3 regions of the Allobosea spartocytisi genome follow, and region 2 is predicted to be linked to each of the others. Evidence: predicted binding sites of a transcription regulator. Region 2 holds the regulator's gene; each other region holds the start of a gene.
The links. The regulator LexA, encoded in region 2, represses DNA repair genes until DNA is damaged. The targets are predictions, from matches to a motif close to TGTTCNNNNTGTGTTCNG.
Positions count from the first base shown of each region.

Region 1: the regulator LexA is predicted to act here: its motif matches at 4,639-4,656, upstream of ruvC (crossover junction endodeoxyribonuclease RuvC).
Region 3: the regulator LexA is predicted to act here: its motif matches at 4,833-4,850, upstream of recA (recombinase RecA).

Region 1 is NZ_JACXWY010000022.1:2,859-10,306, forward strand. It holds gene IED13_RS23700 (TetR/AcrR family transcriptional regulator) at 1-185, opposite strand, end outside; gene ybgC (tol-pal system-associated acyl-CoA thioesterase) at 241-645, opposite strand; gene IED13_RS23710 (hypothetical protein) at 769-1,281, shown strand; gene IED13_RS28970 (DUF3828 domain-containing protein) at 1,378-1,923, opposite strand; gene ruvB (Holliday junction branch migration DNA helicase RuvB) at 1,920-2,945, opposite strand; gene IED13_RS23725 (hypothetical protein) at 2,969-3,466, opposite strand; gene ruvA (Holliday junction branch migration protein RuvA) at 3,463-4,080, opposite strand; gene ruvC (crossover junction endodeoxyribonuclease RuvC) at 4,104-4,619, opposite strand; gene IED13_RS23740 (sulfite exporter TauE/SafE family protein) at 4,774-5,553, shown strand; gene IED13_RS23745 (YebC/PmpR family DNA-binding transcriptional regulator) at 5,685-6,431, opposite strand; gene IED13_RS23750 (globin-coupled sensor protein) at 6,659-7,448, shown strand, end outside.
Region 2 is NZ_JACXWY010000023.1:35,071-42,518, reverse strand. It holds gene gltA (citrate synthase) at 94-1,383, opposite strand; gene gltX (glutamate--tRNA ligase) at 1,690-3,108, opposite strand; gene IED13_RS24225 (ComEC/Rec2 family competence protein) at 3,278-5,557, shown strand; gene lexA (transcriptional repressor LexA) at 5,551-6,261, opposite strand; gene IED13_RS24215 (molybdopterin molybdotransferase MoeA) at 6,344-7,448, opposite strand, start outside.
Region 3 is NZ_JACXWY010000043.1:6,330-13,777, reverse strand. It holds gene IED13_RS27945 (hypothetical protein) at 82-741, opposite strand; gene alaS (alanine--tRNA ligase) at 741-3,383, opposite strand; gene recA (recombinase RecA) at 3,664-4,710, opposite strand; gene motA (flagellar motor stator protein MotA) at 5,124-5,981, shown strand; gene IED13_RS27925 (flagellar motor protein MotB) at 6,010-6,882, shown strand; gene cckA (cell cycle histidine kinase CckA) at 7,008-7,448, opposite strand, start outside.

The sequences.
Region 1 (7,448 bases), on a different contig from region 2:
CGGTCACGGAAATGCCGATAGGGCGCGGCGGGGCTGACGCCGGCCATGCGCGCGGCCTCGGCGAAGGTGAAACCGTTCGGGCCTTTCTCCCCGATCAGCCCCAGCGCGGCCCGCACCAGCTCCTCCTTGAGGTTGCCGTGGTGATAGCCGCGGGGCGTTTCGGGTCTGTCGCGCTTCCAGCTCATGTTAAGAGCGCTAACATGCGGGTGGGCCTTACGTCGATGGTCATGCGCGGCAGCGTCAGTCGTCGAGCATCAGCCGCTTGCGCAAGCCGTCGGGAATGCGCCGTGCCCGGCCGCCGCCGATGCAGGCGACCATGACCTGCGCCGCGATCAGCACCTCCTCGCCGCGCAGCACGCGCTGCTCGAGATCCATGGTGGCGCCACGCGCGGCGGTGCAATGCGTCTCGACCGTCAGCAGGTCGTCCATCACGGCGGGGCGCAGGAAGTCGATCGTCATCTTGCGGACGGCGAAGCCCAGCGCCGTCTCGCCGTCGAAGAGCTCGCGCTGCTCGATGCCGAGCGCGCGGATGAGCTCGGTGCGGCCACGCTCCATGAAGCGCAGATAGGAGGCGTGATAGACCACGCCGGAGAAGTCGGTGTCCTCATAGTAGACGCGGATGTCGAGGCGATGGACCCTGCTCATGGTGCTCCGGAGGGGTATCGAACGGTTGCCGCTGCCATAGACCAATCGATACGGCTTCGGAAAGGCTGGAACTGCTCAGCCGGAGCGGCGTTACCCGTTGCGTGACCCATGGGAGGACAAGTGATGGCGCAATCCAGCAAGGCGACCGCGCGGCTGCTCGACAAGACCGAGCTCGATCTCGTCGCACGCACCCAGCGCGGTGCGATCGGTGCTCTTCCGGACGATGAATTGCGCGATCTCGCCGCCAAGCTGCGCGAGCGCCGCGACAAGGCGCGCGACGGTGCCCGCCGGCAGAAGCGCGAGATGCGCGGCAAGGCCGAGCCCAAAGGCGCGAAGCCGGCGAGCGACAATAGCGGCACCAAGGCCAAGGCCGACGCGCTGACCGCGGCGCTGAAGCGCGTCGGAGCCGAGCGTACGCGCCGGGCCGAGAAGGAAAAGGCTCCGAGCCAGCGCAGCCTCGCCCGCAAGGCGCTGGCACTGAAACAACGCCAGAGCGCGGCGCAACGTCCCGCCAGCCGCACGGCCGGCAAGGGCATGCGGCCGGTCGAAAACCCCAAGGCGGTCAAGTCCGGCGCGCTGAACGATGCCGGCGCCCGCCCGGCGATGATGCGCTCGAAGATCGCGCGTCAGTCGTAGCGGGGTGCCGATTTCCGACGGAGACGTGGCGTCATCCCGGACAAGCTGCGTAGCAGCGCAGATTCGGGATCCATCGTAATCGAGCCCTGCAGACGCTCAGCGCTTGCAGGGCTTGTTCATGAAGGAGCCGCAGTCATAGGGCTGCGAGAGCTGCTCGCGGATCGAATAGTCCTTGCCTTCGAAGTGGTTGACGATGTCGTCGATGCGCCAGCCGCCGTCCTCCCTGATCATCTGGAATTGGACGGTCACGGGCTTGCCGAAGCTGCGGAAATTGGCCAGCACCGTGGCCTTTCCGGCCGCGACCGGGATCGTGTCGAAGTTCAGCTTCTTGATCTCGCCGTCCTGGCCGTTGAGGAACGGGTCGGCGCCGATCTGACCCATATCGCCGCTCTCGTCCTGATAAAGGTCGTCGCGGGCGAAGAGCGCGGCGAGGCTCCTGCTCATCAGCCGGTCGCGATGTGGCGGGCGCCAGGCCGGCGGCCGGGCCTTGCCCTTGGCGGCGAGCATCTTGATCGTGATGGCGTAGCCTTCTTCCACCGGCCCGCGCGGCACGTCGTCACCGGCGCGAGCCGAAACCGCCAGGACGGCGAACAGGCCGGTCAGGGCGAGCGCCAGCGCGACATTCCGGAGGATCTGCCTCACGCCTCGTCCTCGTCGTTTCCAAACAAGCCGAACTGGGCCGTCTCGCGCGAGGGCTCAGGCATGCCGAGATGGCGGAAGGCGTGCGGCGTCAGCAGGCGCCCGCGCGGCGTGCGCTGGATGAAGCCCTGCTGGAGCAGGAAGGGCTCGATGATCTCCTCGATCGCGTCGCGCGGCTCGGAGAGCGAGGCGGCGATGGTCTCGATGCCGACCGGGCCGCCGCCGAAATTGATCGCGACGGTGGTGAGGTAGCGCCGGTCCATCTGGTCGAGGCCGATCGCGTCGACGTCGAGCAGGGAGAGCGCCTTGTCGGCGACCTTGCGGGTGACGATCGGGTCGCCGTCGACGATGGCGAAATCGCGCACACGGCGCAGCAGGCGCCCGGCGATGCGCGGCGTCCCGCGGGAGCGCTTCGCGATCTCGTTGGCGCCATCGTCGGACATCGGTACGCCGAGCACGCGGGCGCCGCGCGAGACGATGCCCTGCAATTCCTCGACCGTGTAGAACTGCAGGCGGATCGGGATGCCGAAGCGGTCGCGCAGCGGCGTGGTCAGCAGGCCGGCGCGGGTGGTGGCGCCGACGAGGGTGAATTTGGGCAGGTCGATCTTGACCGAACGCGCGGCCGGGCCTTCGCCGATGATCAGATCGAGCTGATAGTCCTCCATCGCCGGATAGAGGATTTCCTCGACCGCCGGGTTGAGGCGGTGGATCTCGTCGATGAAGAGCACGTCGCGCTCTTCGAGATTGGTGAGCTGGGCCGCGAGATCGCCGGCCTTGGCGATGACGGGGCCGGAGGTCGAGCGGAAATTGACGCCGAGCTCGCGCGCCACGATCTGCGCCAGCGTCGTCTTGCCGAGGCCGGGCGGGCCGACGAAGAGGACATGGTCGAGCGCGTCGCCACGCGTGCGGGCGGCGTTGATGAAGACCTGGAGATTGGCGCGCGCCGCTGCCTGGCCGGTGAAATCGGACAGCGAAAGCGGCCGCAGCGAGGTCTCGCTGTCGTCCTCGCGGCGTTCGGCCGTCATCAGCCCGGAGCGCTTGGGTTCGCTCACAGTGCGATCTCCAGCTCGATGGCGTCGTGGATCGGAATGTCCTTGTATCCTGTCTTGATGATGGTCGGCACGACGGAGCGATAGGCGTCGATCGCGTCGAGATAAAGCCCGGACAGCCGAAAGCCGCGCCGCTGATAGAAGACGAGGCCCGGCATGTTGTCGTTGGTCAGCATGGCCTTGAGCCGTTTCGCCCCCGCCGCTCTCGCGGCCGCGATCACCGCATCGAGCATCTGGATGGCGACGCCTTCGCCGGGTCTCAGCGAATGCAGGGCGCAGAGATAGGCCGTCTCGCCCCGGATCGTCCAGCTCGCCAGCGCGGCGGTTCGCCCGTTCGGCTCGTAGAGGCCGAGGGCGTCGATCTCGGCCACGTCATAGACGTGGAGGTCGATCATCATGCGGTGCGAGCCCCAGGCCACCATCATGATCTTGAGCAGTTCGCCCTTGTCGGTGACGACGCGCAGTTCGAGATCGTCCGGCTCGCCGGCCGGGCTCACTTCGCCAGCTCCTTCAGGCCGAGCTTGATGAGCTGGGCGGTGCCGGCGCCGTCCCCGGCCTCCTTCGCCGCCGCGGCGATCGCGGCAATGGCCTGAGCCTGCGGGTAGCCGAGATTGGCCAGCGCCGAGACGGCATCGGCCACGGGCTGGGGCAGCTTCCTGTCCTCGAGCGCGCCGGAGAGCTGGGCGAGACTCGGATCGACATGGCCGAAGGCCGGCGCCTTGTCCTTCAGCTCGGCGCAGAGGCGCTGCGCCAGCTTGGGGCCGACGCCCGGCGCGCGGGCGATGGCCGCCTTGTCATTGGTGGCGATGGCGGTGGCGAGGCCGCCGGGGTCGAGCGTCGAGAGGATGGCGAGCGCGACCTTGGCACCGACGCCCTGCACCACCTGCATCAGCCGGAACCAGTCGCGCTCGGCATCGGACATGAAGCCGTAGAGGCGGATCGCATCCTCGCGGACATGGGTCTCGATCGAGAGCACCGCCGCCTCGCCGGGCTTGGGAAGCCGCTGGAGCGTGCGCGAGGAGCATTGCACGACATAGCCGACGCCCTGCACGTCGATGATGACGTGATCTTCGCCATAGGAGTCGATCAGGCCCTTGAGCTTGCCGATCATCGTGTGGATTCCCCGGCCGTCATTCAGCCCGCCGCGCGCATCTGCGCGACCAGGGCCCTCATGCCGCGATGCTGGGCATGGCAGATCGCGACGGCCAGCGCATCCGCCGCGTCGGCGGAGCTGGTCTCGGCCTTGGGCAGCAGCACGCGGATCATCGCCTGGACTTGCTTCTTGTCGGCATGGCCGACGCCGACCACGGTCTTCTTGACGAGATTGGCGGCATATTCCGCCACGCTCAGCCCCGCCAGCGATGGCACCACCAGCGCGATGCCGCGGGCCTGTCCGAGCTTCAGCGCCGATTGCGGGTCGCGGTTGACGAAGGTCTCCTCCACCGCCGCCTCATGCGGCTTGTGGGTCGCGATCACCTTGCCGATGCCTTCGTGAAGCTGCCGCAGCCGGTCGCCGAGCGGCAGCGCGCCATCGCTCTCGATACAGCCGCAGGCGACGAAGGAGAGCTTGCTGCCCTCCGAGATGACGATCCCCCAGCCGGTCTTCCGGAGGCCGGGATCGATGCCGAGGATGCGAATCGGAGGTGCCATGGTGCCTCAAACTAGCGGGTGTTTCGGATTTGTCCCATGTGATGCGCCGGCATGGATGAATTCTCCTCATCGGACACATCAGAAAGGACGATTTCCTTTTCCAGCCGGGGAGGGACATGGTGCAGTTCGTTTCCCTCCTCGCATTTCTCCCGTGATGTCCGGCCTGCAAAACCTGTTCTTTCCGGCTCTCGCTGGCGACGGCGTCGTCGTTCTCCTCGCCGCTACATTGCTGGGGGGGCTGGTGCGCGGCTTCACCGGATTCGGCTTCGCGATGGTGTTCATGCCGCTCGCCTCGGTGGTGTTGGGGCCGGTCGCGGCGCTGGGGCTGATCTGGTTCATCGACCTGCCCGTGGCCCTGCCGGTCGCTGCCCGGAGCGCGAGACATGCCGAATGGCGGGAGATCGTGCCGCTGCTCGTTACCGCGACGCTCGCCTTGCCGGCCGGCGTCTGGCTGCTCACCTGGCTCGATCGCGAAACGATGCGCTGGGTGCTGGCGCTGCTGGTGCTGGCGGCCGTCGGCCTGATGGCCTCGGGCTGGCGCTATCACGGGCGGCCGAGCGTCTCGCTCTCGCTCGGCGTCGGCGCGCTCTCCGGCTTGTGCAACGGCATGGCCTCGATCGGCGGGATGCCGCTCGCCGTGTTCTGGCTTGGCGCGCAGCGCAACGACCGCCACAAGACGCGCGCCAACCTGCAGACCTTTTTCGGGATCTCGACCTTCATCAGCGGCGCGGTGCTGTGGTGGAAGGGCATCCTCACCCTGCAGGCGCTGCTGACGGCGGTGCCGCTTTTCGCCGTCTACGCGATCGGCTTCTGGGGCGGCGTGCATGGCTTCCGCCTCGCCTCGGAGGCGAGCTTCCGGCGCGGCGCCTATCTGGTGATCTTCCTCAGCGCCCTGGTCAGCCTGCCGCTCTGGGATGCGATGATCGGGCGTTGAAGGGCGTCATGCTCGGGCTCGCCCCGAGCATCTCATCGAAAGGGAGGCTCCAGAGCCTCCTTCGGCCCGGGATTCTCGGGTCTGCGCTCCGCTTCGCCCGAGAATGACGCCGTGAAGCGAGCCGGCTCCCCTCAGGCGCTGAGCTTGGCCATGATGTCGTCGGCGATCTCGAAATTGGCGAAGACGTTCTGGACGTCGTCGTCATTGTCGAGCGCTTCCATCAATCGCATCATCGAGGCGGCCTTCTCCTCGTCGAGCGGGGCCGAGGTCGTCGGCCGCCAGACGGGCTTCGCGGAGGCAGGCGCGCCGAGCGCGGCTTCGAGGGCCTTCGAGACCTCGTTCAGGGCGTCGAAGGCGCAGAGAATGGTGTGGCCGTTCTCGTCGGAGATCACGTCGTCGGCGCCGGCCTCGATCGCCGCTTCCATCACTGTGTCGGCGTCGCCGGCCTCCGGCGGATAGCTGATCTCGCCGACGCGGTTGAACATGAAGGAGACGGAGTTGCTTTCGCCGAGCGCGCCGCCCGACTTGGTGAAGTAGGAGCGCACGGCGGAAGCCGTGCGGTTGCGGTTGTCGGTCAGCGCCTCGACGATGACGGCTGCGCCGCCCGGGCCGTAGCCCTCGTAGCGGACCTCGTCATAATTGTCGCCTTCGCCGCCGGCCGCCTTGTTGATGGCGCGCTGGATGTTGTCCTTGGGCATGTTCTCGGCGCGCGCGGCGAGCACGGCCATGCGCAGGCGCGGGTTCATGTTGGGATCCGGCATGCCCATCTTGGCGGCGACGGTGATTTCGCGGGCCAGTTTCGAGAACAGCTTGGAACGCACCGCGTCCTGCTTGCCCTTGCGGTGCATGATGTTCTTGAACTGTGAATGGCCGGCCATGGGCTTCCGTTGCCTTCTGCGATTGATCCGTAACGCGCCTGGTCCGGGCGGCGTTCCAGCCCAGTGATCCAGCAAAGCGGCCTTATAGGCGGCGGATTTGCCCGCAGGCAAGCGGGATGCAGCCCTGTCCGGGCCTCCCATTAGATGAATCTTTACCGTGCAAGCGCAGCATTCAGGGCAGTACCGACCCGCGCCCCGCTACCGCTCCCGCCATCCCGAGTGACACCTTGACCACCAAAACGATCGCCGGGCAGGAGCACCGTTTTCGCGCCTTCCAGATCTCGGAGCGCGACCTGGCGCTGCTGGCGGCGCTGGCGGGTTTCGCGCGCGAGCGCCTGCCCTCGCTGCTGCCGCAACTGCACGAACAGTTCGCGCCCTGGCCGGAGATCGCCAAGGCTCTGAGCCAGCCGCAGGTTCACGAGCGACGGCTGGCACACTGGATCCGGTTGGCCTCGGGCGATTTCGGCGAAGGGTTCACGGAGTCGGCCCGCAGCCTGGCGACGGCTTTCCACGAGCATGGCGTCCCGATCTATGCGGTCGTCATCTGCCACGGCATCGTGGTCAACGCCCTGATCGCCGAACTCGGGCTCGATCAGCGCAGATTGACGAGCCTGAGCGGGCGCTGGCGCCGTGCGCGCCTCGATACCGGGATCGCCACGCGTGCGGCCCTGTCCAAGGCCGCCCAGTTCGACCTCGAGCTCCTCCTCGAGACCTATGCGCTGGTCGAGCAGGACCGCCGTGACGCCACGCGCCGGCAGATCGAAGCCTTCGAGGGCACGGTTCGCGACGTCGTGAGCGCCGTCGGCTCGGGCGCGGTGAAGGTCGAGAGCCTGGCCGCCACCATGGAGGCCGTCGTCGGCGAGACCAGCGCGCAGGCTTTCATGGCCGTGCGGACCGCGGATGACGCGTCGAGCAATGTCAGCAATGTCGCGGCGGCCACGAACGAGCTGTCGATCTCGCTCGACCATGTCGCGGCGGAGGTCGTCCGCGCCTCGGAACTGGCCCATGAGGCGGATG
Region 2 (7,448 bases):
TGAGCGTCATCGCCGCCGGCGATATCAATTATCCGAAACAATAAGGGCGCGGCCATCTGGCCGCGCCCTGTCGTTCTTACGCTGGCATTGCTCTCAGCGGCGGCCGATCGGCGTGTAGTCGCGCTTCGGCGAGCCGGTGTAGAGCTGGCGCGGACGGCCGATCTTCTGGGACGGATCCTCGATCATCTCCTTCCACTGCGCGATCCAGCCGACCGTGCGGGCGACGGCGAAGAGCACGGTGAACATCGAGGTCGGGAAGCCCATCGCCTTCAGCGTGATGCCCGAATAGAAGTCGATGTTCGGATAGAGCTTCTTCTCGATGAAGTACTCGTCCGAGAGCGCGATGCGCTCCAGCTCGATCGCGACGTCGAGCAGCGGATCGTCCTTGATGCCGAGCTCGTTCAGCACCTCATGCGTGGTCTTCTGCATGATCTTGGCGCGCGGATCGTAGTTCTTATAGACCCGGTGGCCGAAGCCCATCAGGCGGAACGGATCGTTCTTGTCCTTCGCCTTGGCGATGAATTTCGGGATGTTGTCGACCGTCCCGATCTCCTCCAGCATCTTCAGCGCCGCCTCGTTGGCGCCGCCATGGGCCGGGCCCCAGAGGCAGGCCGTGCCGGCCGCGATGCAGGCGAAGGGGTTGGCGCCCGACGAGCCCGCCAGACGCACCGTCGAGGTCGAGGCGTTCTGCTCGTGGTCGGCGTGCAGGATGAAGATGCGGTCGAGCGCGCGCGACAGCACCGGATTGACCTTGTACTCCTCGGCCGGGACGGCGAAGCACATGCGCAGGAAGTTCGAGGTGTAGTCCAGCGAGTTCAGCGGATACACGAAGGGCTGGCCGACCGTGTACTTATAGGCCATCGCCGCGAGCGTCGGCACCTTCGCGATCATCCGCATCGAGGCGATCATGCGCTGCTGCGGGTCCGAAATATCGGTCGAGTCGTGATAGAAGGCCGACATCGCGCCGATCGAGCCGACCATGACGGCCATCGGGTGCGCGTCGCGGCGGAAGCCCTGGAAAAAGCGGGCCATCTGCTCGTGCACCATGGTGTGGCGCGTGATGCGATAGTCGAAATCGGCCTTCTGCGCGGCCGTCGGCAGCTCCCCGTAGAGCAGCAGATAGCAGGTCTCGAGGAAGTCGCCATGCTCGGCGAGCTGCTCGATCGGATAGCCGCGATAGAGCAGCACGCCCGCATCGCCGTCGATATAGGTGATCTGCGACTCGCAGCTCGCCGTGGAGGTGAAGCCGGGGTCATAGGTGAACATGCCCGTCTGGGCGTAGAGCTTGGCGATGTCGATGACGGCGGGGCCGACCGACCCCTCCTTGATCGCCATGTCGACGGTCTTGTCGCCGACCTTCAGCTGGCTGGTGTTTCCGCTCATCGATACCGATCCTTTCAAGGCTCGCTGCTGTTCGGCCGTGTTTTGCGCGCCCCGTCCGCGGTTCTCCGCGGAAGGTCCTTCATCCGAATAGCCTGACGTGACGAGAGCATGTCAACGGAAGGGGCAAAGGCAATCCATGCGACTGATTTACAAGCAATTTTCGTGCCCTGTGCCGTTGTGCGGCGCAATGCACTTGCGCGTCACTAGACCATTTGCCCCATGCATTCAACCGAGCCGAAAGGCGGTTTGTGCCGCCTCCCAAGCATAGCGATCCGGCTGTCGCGCCAGGCACGCGCAGGCGCCGCCTCAACCCTGGTCGGCCAGCCGCGCCAGCGTCTCCTCGCGGCCCAGAACCGCCATGACGTCGAACAATCCCGGCGACATCGCCCGGCCCGTCAGGGCGGCCCGCAGCGGCTGAGCGGCCTGGCCGAGCTTGAGCCCGTTCTCCTCGGCAAAGGCGCGCACGGCGGCTTCCAGCGACGCCGCCGCCCAGTCGCCGACGGCGGCGAGCTTCCCGGCGATCGCGGGCAGGCGGCCGCGCGCGGCCTCGTCGAGCAGGCTCTTGGCCTTGTCGTCGAGCTGCAGCGGGCGCTGCGCATAGAGATAGAAGGCGCTGTCGAGCAGTTCGATCAGGGTCTTGGCGCGCTCCTTCAGCCCCGGCATGGCGGCCAGGAACTTCGCCTCCAGCTCGGGCGAGAGCGTGGGGCCGAGCTCCCGTGCCGGACCGATCTCGGGCAGGATGACCTTGAGGGCCTCGAGCAGATCACGATCGCTCGACTGGCGCATATAGAGCCCGTTGAGGTTCTCCAGCTTGGCGTAGTCGAAGCGAGCCGGCGAGCGGCCGATCGAGGAGAGGTTGAAGGCGTCGATCATCTCCTGCGTCGAGAAGATCTCCTGATCGCCATGGCTCCAGCCCAGCCGCACGAGATAGTTGCGCAGCGCCGCCGGCAGATAACCCATCGAGCGATAGGCATCGATGCCGAGCGCGCCGTGGCGCTTGGACAGCTTGGCTCCGTCAGGCCCGTGGATCAGAGGGATATGCGACATGCTCGGCACGTCCCAGCCCAGCGCATCGTAGATCTGGGTCTGGCGAGCTGCGTTGGTCAGGTGGTCGTCGCCGCGGATGATGTGGGTGACGCCCATGTCGTGATCGTCGACGACGACCGCGAGCATATAGGTCGGCGTCCCGTCCGAGCGCAGCAGCACGAGGTCGTCGAGATTCTCGTTCTGCCAGACGACGCGGCCCTGCACCTCGTCATTCACCACCGTCTCGCCGGTCTGCGGCGCCTTGAGCCGGATCACCGGCTTCACGCCTTCCGGGGCGGTCGCCGGATCGCGGTCACGCCAGCGCCCGTCATAGCGCAGCGGCTTGCCTTCGGCGCGCGCCTTCTCGCGCATCTCCTCGAGCTCGGCCTGGCTGGCGTAGCAATAATAGGCCTTGCCGGCGGCGAGCATCTGCTCGGCCACCTCGCGGTGCCGTGCCGCGCGCTGGAACTGGTAGACCGTCTGTCCGTCCCAATCGAGGCCGAGCCATTCCAGCCCGTCGAGGATCGCGGCGATGGCGGCGTCGGTCGAGCGTTCGCGGTCGGTGTCCTCGATTCGCAGCAGCATCTTGCCGCCGTGCCGGCGGGCATAGAGCCAGTTGAACAGCGCGGTGCGGGCGCCGCCGATATGCAGGAATCCGGTGGGGGACGGCGCAAAGCGCGTGACGACGGCGTTGCTCATGGAAGGCAGCTCCGACCGGGCGATGAAACCGCCCGGGGCAAGACTTGAGGATGTGGCGCCGGCCTTCACGCCAAAGCGTGCATGACAACCAGCGCGCGCCCTGTAACATGGCTTCGCCGGGCGGTTAAGCGTTCAATGCGCAACCGACAGGCAGGGGCTGGGAAGGGGGATGGCGCGGCAACCTGCATCGCCGGAGCGCCGGAGCGCGCTGAGGGCCGTCGCCGGCATCCTGCCGGCGCGCCTGCCGCCAGTCGCGCTGGGAAGCCTGCCGCTGGCCGAGCGCCTCCAGGCGCTGCGGGACTGGCTTGGCGCGTCGTTGGCGCAGGAGGCCGAGCGCCGCCGCCCGTTCCTGTGGCTGCCCGTGGCGATGGGCTTCGGCATCCTGCTCTATTTCGCCGCCGATCGGGAACCCGCACTCTGGGCGCCGCTCGCGGGCTTCGTCCTGTCCGGCGGCCTCGCTGTCGCACTGCGTCTGCGACCCGCCGCTGCCGCAGTCTGCATCGCCTTCGCCGCGGCCTTCGCCGGCTTCGCAGCAGGCGTCTGGCGCACGGCCGATATCGCCGCGCCGATGCTGGAGCGGCCGCGCATCGGCAAGATCACCGGCTTCGTCGAGAGCGTCGAGGCGCGCGATGCCGGCGCCCGCCTCGTCCTGGTGGTGACGGACATCGCCGGCGTGCCGCCCGAGAGCCGGCCGAAGCGCGTGCGCGTCAACATTCGCAGCGGCACGGTCGCGCCCGGCGACCATATCGCCGGCACCGCGCGGCTCCTGCCGCCACCGGGGCCGGCCCGCGCCGGAGGCTATGATTTCGGGCGCGACGCCTTCTTCCGCGGCATCGGCGCCGTCGGCAGCATCGCCGGCAAGATCGCACTCGTCCCGGCGCCGCATCCCCTGCCATGGCGCCTCGCGCTCGACGTGGAGATCGACAAGGCGCGCAACATCCTCACGCAGCGCATCGCCAGCGTCGGCGGCGGGCAGGGCGGGGCGGTCGCGGCCGCGCTCGTCACCGGCAAGCGCGGCCTCATCACCGAGGCGTCGAACAACGATCTGCGCGCCGCCGGTATCTATCATATCGTCTCGATCTCCGGCCTGCACATGGTGCTTGCAGCCGGGACGATCTTCTGGCTCGTGCGGGCTCTGCTGGCGCTGTCGCAGACGCTGGCGCTCGGCTGGCCGGTGAAGAAGATCGCGGCGATCGCGGCGATGATCGGCGCCACCGCCTATTGCATCTTCTCCGGCAGCGACGTCGCGACGGAACGTTCGCTCATCATGACGCTGGTCATGCTCGGCGCGATCCTCGTCGACCGGGCGGCGCTCAGCATGCGCAATCTCGCGCTCGCCGCGATCATCGTGCTGCTGCGCGAGCCCGAGGCCCTGCTCGGCCCGAGCTTCCAGATGTCCTTCGGTGCGGTCGCGGCGCTGGTCGCTTTCGCCGAGCGCTGGGAGAAGCGCGACCGGTCGAAGCCGCCGACGGCCTTGCCCTGGCCCTTGGGCACGCTCTGGACGGCCTCGCTCGGCATCGTGGTGACGACGCTCCTCGCCACGGCCGCGACGGCGCCCTTCGGCGCCTATCATTTCCAGACTTTCAATCCCTTCGGCCTGCTCGGCAATGCCATGGCGCTGCCCTTCGTCTCGCTCTTCGTGATGCCGGCGGCGGTGTTCGGCGTGCTGGCCTACCCCTTCGGTCTGGACTGGCCGGCCTGGGCGCTGATGGGGCTCGCTTCCGACATCGTGTTGAAAGTCGCGCATTGGGTCGCCACCATCGACCATTCGACCGTGACGGTGGTGGCATTCGGCCAGGCCGTGCTGCTCTCCTTTGCCGCTTCGCTGCTCTGGATCACGCTCTGGACCACGGGGCTGCGCTGGCTGGCGGCGCTGCCGCTCATCTTCGGCGTCGCCTTCGCCGCGAAGCCGGAGCGGCCCGAGATCCTGATCGAGCGTGACGGCTCCGGCATCGCCGTGCGCGGCAGCGACGGCCGCCTCGCCATCGCCGGCCGGCCGAGCCGCTTCGTCCTGCAGCAATGGCTCGCTTCCGATGGCGACAGCCGCGCGCCGGACGACGCGACCCTGCGTGCCGGCATCGCCTGCGACGCCAATGCCTGCATCGTCCGAACCGCCGACGGGCGCAGCATCTCCTATGCCCGGGATCGGATCGCCATCATCGAGGATTGCCGCCGCGCCGATCTCGTCGTCACCAACATTCCCTGGAGCGCGCCTTGCGAGGCCAGGCTCGTCGATCGGATGGCGCTGTCGCGGGACGGTGCAACCTCGCTCTACCGCGCCGCCTTCGGCTGGCGCAGCCATTCCTCGGAAAACGCCGTCGCAGACCGGCCCTGGAGCCGCCGCAAGCCTTCCGAAGCCGCAGCTCGGCCCAGCGCGCCGGCCCCCGCTGCGACACGGGCCTCTGCTGCTCCGGAGGTCGCGTCGGACGAGGCCGAGTTCGCTCAGTAGCGGCGCAGCAGGTTGACCAGCCGGCCCTGGATCTTGACGCGGTCGGGGCCCAGCACGCGTGTCTCATAGGCCGGATTGGCGGCTTCGAGCGCGATCGAGGAGCCACGCCGGCGCAGACGCTTCAGCGTCGCCTCCTCCTCGTCGATCAGCGCAACGATGATGTCGCCGGTGTTTGCCGTGTCCTGCTTGCGGATGATCACGGTGTCGCCGTCGAGGATGCCGGCCTCGACCATCGAATCGCCGCGCACCTCGAGCGCATAATGCTCGCCCGAACCGAGCATGTCGGGCGGCAGCGAAACCGTATGGCTGCGGCTCTGGATCGCCGAGATCGGCGTGCCGGCGGCGATGCGGCCCATGACGGGAATCGCGACCGGGGAACGGGCGTCGTCATCGGCCGGGGCAGGGCGCGGCTTGGCGAGGGAGGGCTGCGAGCCGAGGCCGCCCTGTACGACGGCCGGGTTGAAGCGTCGCGGCTGCGGGCCAGCGAGCCCGTCCGGCATCTTGATGACTTCGAGGGCCCGCGCCCGATTGGGCAGGCGGCGGATGAAACCGCGCTCTTCCAGCGCCATGATCAGCCGGTGGATGCCGGATTTCGAGCGCAGGTCGAGCGCATCCTTCATCTCGTCGAAGGAAGGGGGCACGCCGCTTTCGCGCAAGCGTTCCTGGATGAAGCGCAGGAGTTCGTGTTGCTTGCGTGTCAGCATGGTCCCCGCCGGTGCCCGCGATACAGATTCGAAACAAAGCCAGAACACTATAACTGTTCGCCTTGTGTTCCGCAAGCGACTGCTACCGCAGCGGCAGAATGCGGCAGATATCGCCTTTGTGAGCCGGCTCTGCATGCGCCGGCCGGATCGTCAGGGCCTTGGCGCGCGCCAAGGTGCCCAGCATCGAGGAATCCTGCCTGTCGAAGGGCGTCACCATCCAGCCGGCCGGCGTCAGGGCAAGATCCGAGCGAAGATAGTCCTCGCGCTCATCATTAGCCGGCATATCTTTTCCGAGAATCGCCGGAATGCTGCGGTCACGATCCGGATCGGCCATGCCCAGCAGCGCCTCGATCAGCGGCAGCAGGAAGAGATGGCCGCAGACGATCGACGAGACCGGATTGCCGGGCAGCCCGAGCACCACCATGCGGCCAAGCCGGCCGGTCATCATCGGCTTGCCCGGCCGCATCGCGATCTTCCAGAAACCGAGGCTCATGCCGGCCCGCTTCAGCGCCTCCTGCACGAGGTCGTGATCGCCGACGGAGGCGCCGCCGAGGGTGATCAGGACGTCGGCTTCCGCGGCCTGGGCGGCGGCGATCCGCGCCGCGAGGTCGTCGTGATCGTCGCGGGCGATGCCGAGGTCGAGCGCCTCGCCGCCGGCCTTTTCCACCAGTGCCATCAGCGAGAAGGAGTTCGAGGCGACGATCTGGTCCGGCCCGGTCGGCTCGCCCGGCGCCACCAATTCGTCGCCGGTGGCGAGGATGGCGACGCGCGGCTTGCAGCGTACCGGCAATTGCGGATGCCCCATCGCGGCGGCGAGGCCAAGCGCGGCGCTGTCGAGCACGCGCCCAGCCGTCAATGGCACGTCGCCGTGACGGAAATCGAGCCCGGCCGCCCTGACGAACTGGCCCTTATGGGCCGGCACGCGCACCGTGATGGTTTCGCTGCCGACGCCATCGGCATTCTCCTGCATGAGGACGCTGTCTGCGCCCTCCGGCATCGGCGCGCCGGTGAAGATCCGCACAGCCTCGCCCGGGCGGACGCTGCCGTCGAAACGCCGCCCCGCCGCGGATTCGCCGATCACGCGGAGTTGCTTGCCGGCTTCCATGTCGGCGGCGCGGACGGCATAGCCGTCCATGGCGGAGTTGGCGAAAGGCGGTTGGGTGCGCAGCGCCTTCACATCGGCCGCG
Region 3 (7,448 bases), on a different contig from region 2:
ACGGGGACCGGGCCGCTTTGCGTTCCCGGAACGATCCGCACGAGCCGCAAACCACCGCATCGGGGTGGTCTCAGACGGGATTCATTCCACCTTGACGGGACGGCGGGCTAGAATGACGGGGCCGCTGACCGGCGCGTTCATCACATAGCGCAATTCGTAGACGCCCGGCTGCTCCGGCGCCTCCAATGTCGCCTCGACATTCTCGGCCGGGAAGAAGCGCGGCCCATCGGCCTCGGCCGGGGCGCCGGGCTGCACCAGCACGACGCGATCCTGCTCGCCGTTCGGGCCGATGCCGCGCACCGGCAGCGCCTGGCTATGGCCGACGCGCTCGGGGGCGGCCAGGGTCGCGCTCGGCTCGGTCGTGACGAACGGCTGGCGCAGCAGGATTTGGGGCGCGCCGTCCTTCTCGACGGTCAGCCGCAATTCGTAAGCGCCGACGGCTCCGGGCGTCTGCAGGGAGGGAACGGTGGTCTTCGGCTGAAGGACGACGATCGCCTTCTCGGCCGGATCGTCCGGGCGGGCGATGGCGAGACGTGCGCCCTGCGGCGCGTTGCTCAGGAAGACGCTGAGCGGGGTGCCGGCCATGATGCTGCGCGCCGCCGAGATCGCGGGCTGCGGCGGACGCGGGGCCGGCCTTTGCTGCTTCTGAGCTGATGCGACGGCCGGCCAAAGGCCGGCCGTGATCAGCACGACACGGCGGGAGAGGGCGCCTATGGCGGCACCGCTCTTCCGGGTCTGCATCAGCCCATCGCGGCCGCGACGGCGTCGAGCGCTTCCTGCGCCTTGCTGCCGTCCGGTCCGCCGGCCTGGGCCATGTCGCGGCGGCCGCCGCCGCCCTTGCCGCCGAGCTGCTCGGAGGCCGCGCGCACCAGCGCGACCGCATCGAAGCGCTCGGTCAGGTCGGGCGTGACGCCGACGACGACGCCGGCCTTCCCGTCATCGGCGACGCCGACGATGGCGACGACGCCGGAGCCGACGCGCGCCTTGGCCTCGTCGGCGAGGCTTTTGAGGTCCTTCATCTCGATGCCGGTGACGGCCCGCGCCAGGAGCTTGGCGCCGGCGATTTCCTGGATCGGTTCTTCGGCTGCGCCGCCGCCGCCCATGGCGAGCTTCTTGCGGGCCTCGGTCAATTCACGATCGAGCTTGCGACGCTCCTCGATCAACGCGGCCAGACGGTTTCCGGCCTCCGAGGCCGGGACCTTGAGCAGGCTCGCGAGCCCATCGAGCAGGCGCGATTCCTCGTTGAGGCGCAGGCGGGCGCCATTGCCGGTCATGGCTTCGAGACGGCGGACACCCGCCGCCACCGCGCCTTCGCCGACGATGCTGACGAGGCCGATGTCGCCGGTGCGCGCCGCATGGGTGCCGCCGCAGAGCTCGACCGAATAGGCCTTGCCGGCCGGGTTCGTGCCCATCGCGACGACGCGGACCTCGTCGCCGTATTTCTCGCCGAAGAGGGCGCGCGCGCCCGATTCGATCGCCTCGTCGACGCTCATCAGCCGGGTCGTGACCGGTTCGTTCTTCAGCACGATCGCATTGGCGATCTCCTCGACCTCGCGCAATTCCTCGGCGCTGATGGGCTTGGGATGCGAGAAGTCGAAGCGCAGCCGGTCGGGCGAGACCAGCGAGCCCTTCTGCGCGACATGGTCGCCGAGGACGAGGCGCAGCGCCTCGTGCAGCAGATGCGTCGCCGAATGGTTGGCGCGGATCGCGGTGCGGCGCTCATGATCGACGATCAGCTCGACGGCAGCGCCGAGCTTCAATTCGCCTTCCTTGACCGTGACGCTATGGGCGAAGACATCGCCGAGCTTCTTCTGGACGTCGGAGACCTCGACGACCGTGCCCGGCGCCTTGACCACGCCGGCATCGCCGACCTGGCCGCCGGACTCGCCGTAGAACGGCGTCTGGTTGACCAGCATGAAGCCGCTCTCGCCGGCCTTGAGGGACTGGACCTCGGCATTGTCGCGGATCAGCGCGGTGACCACGCCCTCGGCAATCTCGGTGTCGTAGCCGAGGAACTCGGTCGCGCCGAGCCTGTCGCGCAGCGGGTACCAGAGCGTCTCGGTCGCGGCCTCGCCGGAGCCGGACCAGGCGGCGCGCGCCTTGGCCTTCTGCTGCTGCATGGCGGCGTCGAAGCCCTCGACATCGACCGTGATCTCGCGAGCGCGCAGCGCGTCCTGCGTGAGGTCGAGCGGGAAGCCGTAGGTGTCATAGAGCGTGAACGCGACGTCGCCCTTGAGGCTCTGGCCGGCGGTCAGGTCCCTGGAGGCGTCGTCGAGCAGCGAGAGGCCGCGCGCCAGCGTGGTGCGGAAACGGGTTTCCTCCAGCTTCAGCGTCTCGGTGATCAGCGCCTCGGCGCGGACGAGCTCCGGATAGGCCCGGCCCATCTCGCGGGTCAGCACCGGCACGATCCTGTGCAGCAGCGGCTCCTTGGCGCCGAGGAGCTGCGCGTGCCGCATGCCGCGGCGCATGATCCGGCGCAGCACATAGCCGCGGCCCTCATTGGAGGGCAGCACGCCGTCGGCGATCAGGAAGGCGGAGCAGCGCAGATGGTCGGCGATGACGCGGTGGCTCGCCTTCATCGGCCCGTCGGCGGGGACCGAGGTCAGGTCGGCGATGGCGCCGATCAGGGCCCGGAACAGGTCGATATTGTAGTTGTCATGCGTGCCCTGGAGCACGGCCGCGACGCGCTCCAGCCCCATGCCGGTGTCGATCGAGGGGCGGGGCAGGTCGGTCCTGATGCCGCCCGCGGCCTCCTCGTATTGCATGAAGACGAGGTTCCAGATCTCGATGAAGCGGTCGCCATCCTCCTCGGGCGAGCCGGGCGGCCCGCCCCAGATATGGTCGCCATGGTCGTAGAAGATCTCGGAGCAGGGGCCGCAGGGGCCGGTATCGCCCATGCGCCAGAAATTGGCCGAGGTCGGGATGCGGATGATCTTGTCGTCGGTCAGGCCGGCGATCTTCTTCCAGAGGGCATGCGCCTCGTCGTCCTCGGAATAGACGGTGACGAGGAGCTTGTCCTTGGGCAGCTCGAACTCGCGCGTGACCAGCGTCCAGGCGTGGGTGATCGCCTGTTCCTTGAAATAGTCGCCGAAGGAGAAGTTCCCCAGCATCTCGAAGAAGGTGTGGTGGCGGGCGGTGTAGCCGACATTGTCGAGGTCGTTGTGCTTGCCGCCGGCGCGCACGCATTTCTGCGCCGTGGTGGCGCGGGAATAGGGACGCTTCTCCTGACCGGTGAAGACGTTCTTGAACTGCACCATGCCCGAATTGGCGAACATCAGCGTCGGGTCGTTGCGCGGCACGAGCGGGCTCGACGGCACGACCTCGTGGCCCTGAGACTTGAAGTAGTCGAGGAAGGTCGACCGGATATCGTTGACGCCGCTCATCGGTTCTTGCGCTTTTCAACACGGGCAGGGCCGGGCTGGCGCCCGGCGGGAACGACCGGTTCTAGTCAGGCCGCTCGCGCCTGTCCAGAAAGCTCGTTGCAGCGCACCGCGCGCAAGGTCTTATCGGCAAACGAAAACGGGCGGCCTGAAGGCCGCCCGCTTGATCGAACGTCATTCTCGGGCGGAGCGAAGCCCAGACTCGAGAAGCTCTCTCAGGATAGGTCGCCCCATTCGGCCTGAGATGCTCGGGTCAAGCCCGAGCATGACGGCATTGGTTGTCTCAGGCTTCGCCTTCGTCAAGATCGTCCGCGGTCGGGTCCGCCTGATCGAGAATGCGCTCGGCGACCAGACCGGAATTCTGGCGGATCGTGGCCTCGATCTTGGCGGCCATGTCCGGATTTCCCTTCAGGAAGGTCTTGGCGTTCTCGCGGCCCTGGCCGAGGCGCTGGCTGTCGAAGGAGAACCAGGCGCCCGACTTCTCGACCATGCCGGCCTTGACGCCGAGGTCGATCAGTTCGCCGACCTTCGAGATGCCCTCGCCGAACATGATGTCGAACTCGACCTGCTTGAAGGGCGGCGCGACCTTGTTCTTGACGACCTTGACGCGGACCTGATTGCCGGTCGCCTCGTCGCGCTCCTTCAGCGTCGAGACGCGGCGGATGTCGAGGCGCACCGAGGCATAGAATTTGAGCGCGTTGCCGCCGGTGGTGGTCTCCGGGCTACCGTACATCACGCCGATCTTCATGCGGATCTGATTGATGAAGATCACCATGCAGTTCGAGCGCGAGATCGAGGCGGTGAGCTTGCGCAGCGCCTGGCTCATCAGGCGGGCCTGCAGGCCGGGCTGGACATCGCCCATCTCGCCCTCGATCTCGGCGCGGGGCGTGAGCGCGGCGACCGAGTCGACCACGAGCACGTCGATGGCACCGGAGCGCACGAGGGTATCGGTGATCTCGAGCGCCTGCTCGCCGGTGTCGGGCTGGGAGATCAGCAGGTCGTCGAGATTGACGCCGAGCTTGCGGGCATAGACCGGGTCGAGCGCATGCTCGGCATCGACGAAGGCGCAGACGCCGCCCTTCTTCTGGGCTTCGGCGATGGTATGCAGCGCCAGCGTGGTCTTGCCCGAGGATTCCGGCCCATAGATCTCGATGACGCGCCCCCTGGGCAAGCCGCCGACGCCGAGCGCGATGTCGAGCCCGAGCGAACCCGTGGAGATCGTCTCGATCTCGATCGAAGGCGAGTTCTTGCCGAGCCGCATGATCGAGCCCTTGCCGAAGGCACGTTCGATCTGGGAGAGCGCCGCATCGAGCGCCTTGGCCTTGTCCATCGAGGAGCCTTCCACGAGCTTGAGATTTGCCTGATTCACGGTTCGGGCTCCTTATGGCAGGGCTGCAGAGACATCTCAATGCGTCTTGACAGGAGAATGGTCACGCTTTGTTCCTGTCGGCAAGTTCTTTTTTTGTTCCCGTTGCGGGTATGGTGACAGGAGATGTCATGAGCCCGCTCTGACCAAGGGGACAAATGGGCGATCCGCGCGGCAACCGGACATTGGGAGATCGCCCGGATCCGGTCGCTTCTCGCTCCTGCCGCCCAAGCCTCGAAGCCGTGGCCGGAGGACGACGCTTACAAGCCTGCGGGCCACTGGCCATAAACTCGCCCTTAACCTTGATCGGGCATTTCCTCGGACCAGTGAGTGGCTTCGCGCGGGCTGTACCTGCTGCGGCGCGAGGGTGGCAAACCATGCGGCTGATCGTCGGCACAATCATCGTCTTCGTCTGCGTCTTCGGTAGCTACGCGGCGATGGGCGGCCACCTCGAGGTCCTCTGGCAGCCCTTCGAGTTTGTCATCATCCTCGGTGCAGCGATCGGTGCCTTCGTCATCGGCAACCCCGCGCCGGTGCTCAAGGCCGTGCCCGCCATGCTCGGCTCGCTCATGAAGGGCGCCAAGTACAAGCAGGAATGCTACGTCGAACTGCTGGGGATGCAGTATTCATTGTACAAGCTCGTGAAGCAGAAGGGCATGCTCGCGGTCGAGCAGCACATTGAAAATCCGAGCGAATCGACGCTGTTCAACGCCTTTCCGACTTTTGCGGCGAACCATCACGCGGTCGAGTTCGTCTGCGACTACATGCGCATGTTGACGATGGGCGCCAACAACGTCCACGAGATGGACGCTCTCATGGACGAGGAACTGGAGACGCACCACCAGGAGCAGGAGCGTGTCGTTGCGGCCATGCAGTCGCTTGCCGACGGAACTCCGGCGCTCGGCATCGTCGCCGCCGTGCTCGGCGTGATCAAGACGATGGGGGCGATCACCGAGCCGCCGGAGGTGCTGGGACATCTGATCGGCGGCGCGCTCGTCGGCACCTTCTTCGGCGTCTTCGTCGCCTACGGCTTCTTCGGGCCCATGGCGCAGTCGCTCAAGGGCATCTATGAGGCGGAAGCCAAATACTACCTTTCGCTCAAGGCGGGTCTGCTCGCCCATATCGCCGGCCAGCCGCCGGTGATGGCGGTCGAATTCGCCCGCAAGGCTCTGATGAGCGACGTCCGCCCGACCTTCAGCGAAGTGGAAGCGGCGACCGCCGGCCTGCCCGCCTAGATCTGACACAATCTCCAGCAGGCACTCGATGACCAAGCCCGTCCAGCCGATCATCATCAAGAAGGTCAAGAAGGCCGCTCATGCGCACCATGGCGGCGCCTGGAAGATCGCCTATGCGGACTTCGTGACCGCCATGATGGCGTTCTTCCTGCTGATGTGGCTGATCAGCATGACGACGCAGGAGCAGAAGATCGGCCTGGCGGAATACTTCGCGCCAGCGGCTGCGAGTCTTTCAACCAGTGGCGCTGGCAGCGTCCTGATGGGCAGTGCCCTGGACAAGGCCGGCAACAGGTCGTCGGTGCCCCGCGACGCCGCGAGGGGTACGACCGGGCAGGACGACAAAGCGCGTCCGACCAATTCGGGCCACGCCAGCGACCGCGAGGCGAACCGCCCGTCTGCCGGCGTGCAAGCCAATTACAGCGCCATCGCCAGCCTCCGGCAGGCGATCCAGAGCATGCCCGAAATTGCCGAGCTGTCGCGCAACATCGTGATCGAGCCGACCAAGGAGGGGCTGAACGTTTCCCTCGTGGATGAGAACGGCCGCGCCATGTTCCCCGAGGGCTCGGTCCAGCCCTACCAGCACACCCGTCTCGTGCTGGAGGCGCTCGCGCCCACCCTGCGCCGGATGCCCAACCAACTGTCTGTCGCCGGCCACACGGCCGCCACGAGCCCGGGCGCGGTGCCGGCCGTCGATTCCTGGAGCCTCACCGCCGGGCGCGCGCTCGCCGTGCGCGAGATCCTGTCGGGTGCCGGGCTTCCCAGCAACCGCTTCACGTCCGTGGTGGGACGCGCCGACACCGAGCCGCTTTTCGTCGAGAATCCCTACATCCCGCCGAACCGACGGGTGACGATCACGCTGCTCAATGCGGAGCCACCGCTGCCCCCGGGCGCCCGTCCCTGACGGGCTAGGCACCATCGAAACGATGCTCGGTGCCAATTGTGGGTTTAAGACAAACCACGCCGTCTGATCGGAGCATAAAATCCGCTGGATGAAGCAGGATTGGCCCGCCCCGCCGTTGGGCCCGATCAGCCCATCGCCGCCTTCACCGTCTCGACGAGCTGCTTCATGGTGAAGGGCTTGGGCAGGAAGTGGAAGCTCTCGCCCTCGGGCAGGTTCTTGCGGAAGGCTTCCTCGGCATAGCCGGAGACGAAGACGACCTTGGTGTTCGGATTGCGCTGGCGCAATTCGCCGAGCAGGGTCGGGCCGTCCATTTCCGGCATCACGACATCGGAAACGACGAGGTCGATGTTGCCGTCCTTCTGCAGGAAGATGTCGAGCGCCTCGACGCCCGAGGCGGCCTCGTGGACGGTATAGCCGCGCGAGACCAGCATGCGGGCGTTGAGCGCACGCACCGCGTCCTCGTCCTCGACCAGCAGGATGACGCCGGCACCGGTGTGGTCGGCGGCGAGCTTCTTCGGCGCCTCCTTGGCGGCGGCTTCGGCGGCGATCTCCTCTTCGCTCGGGAC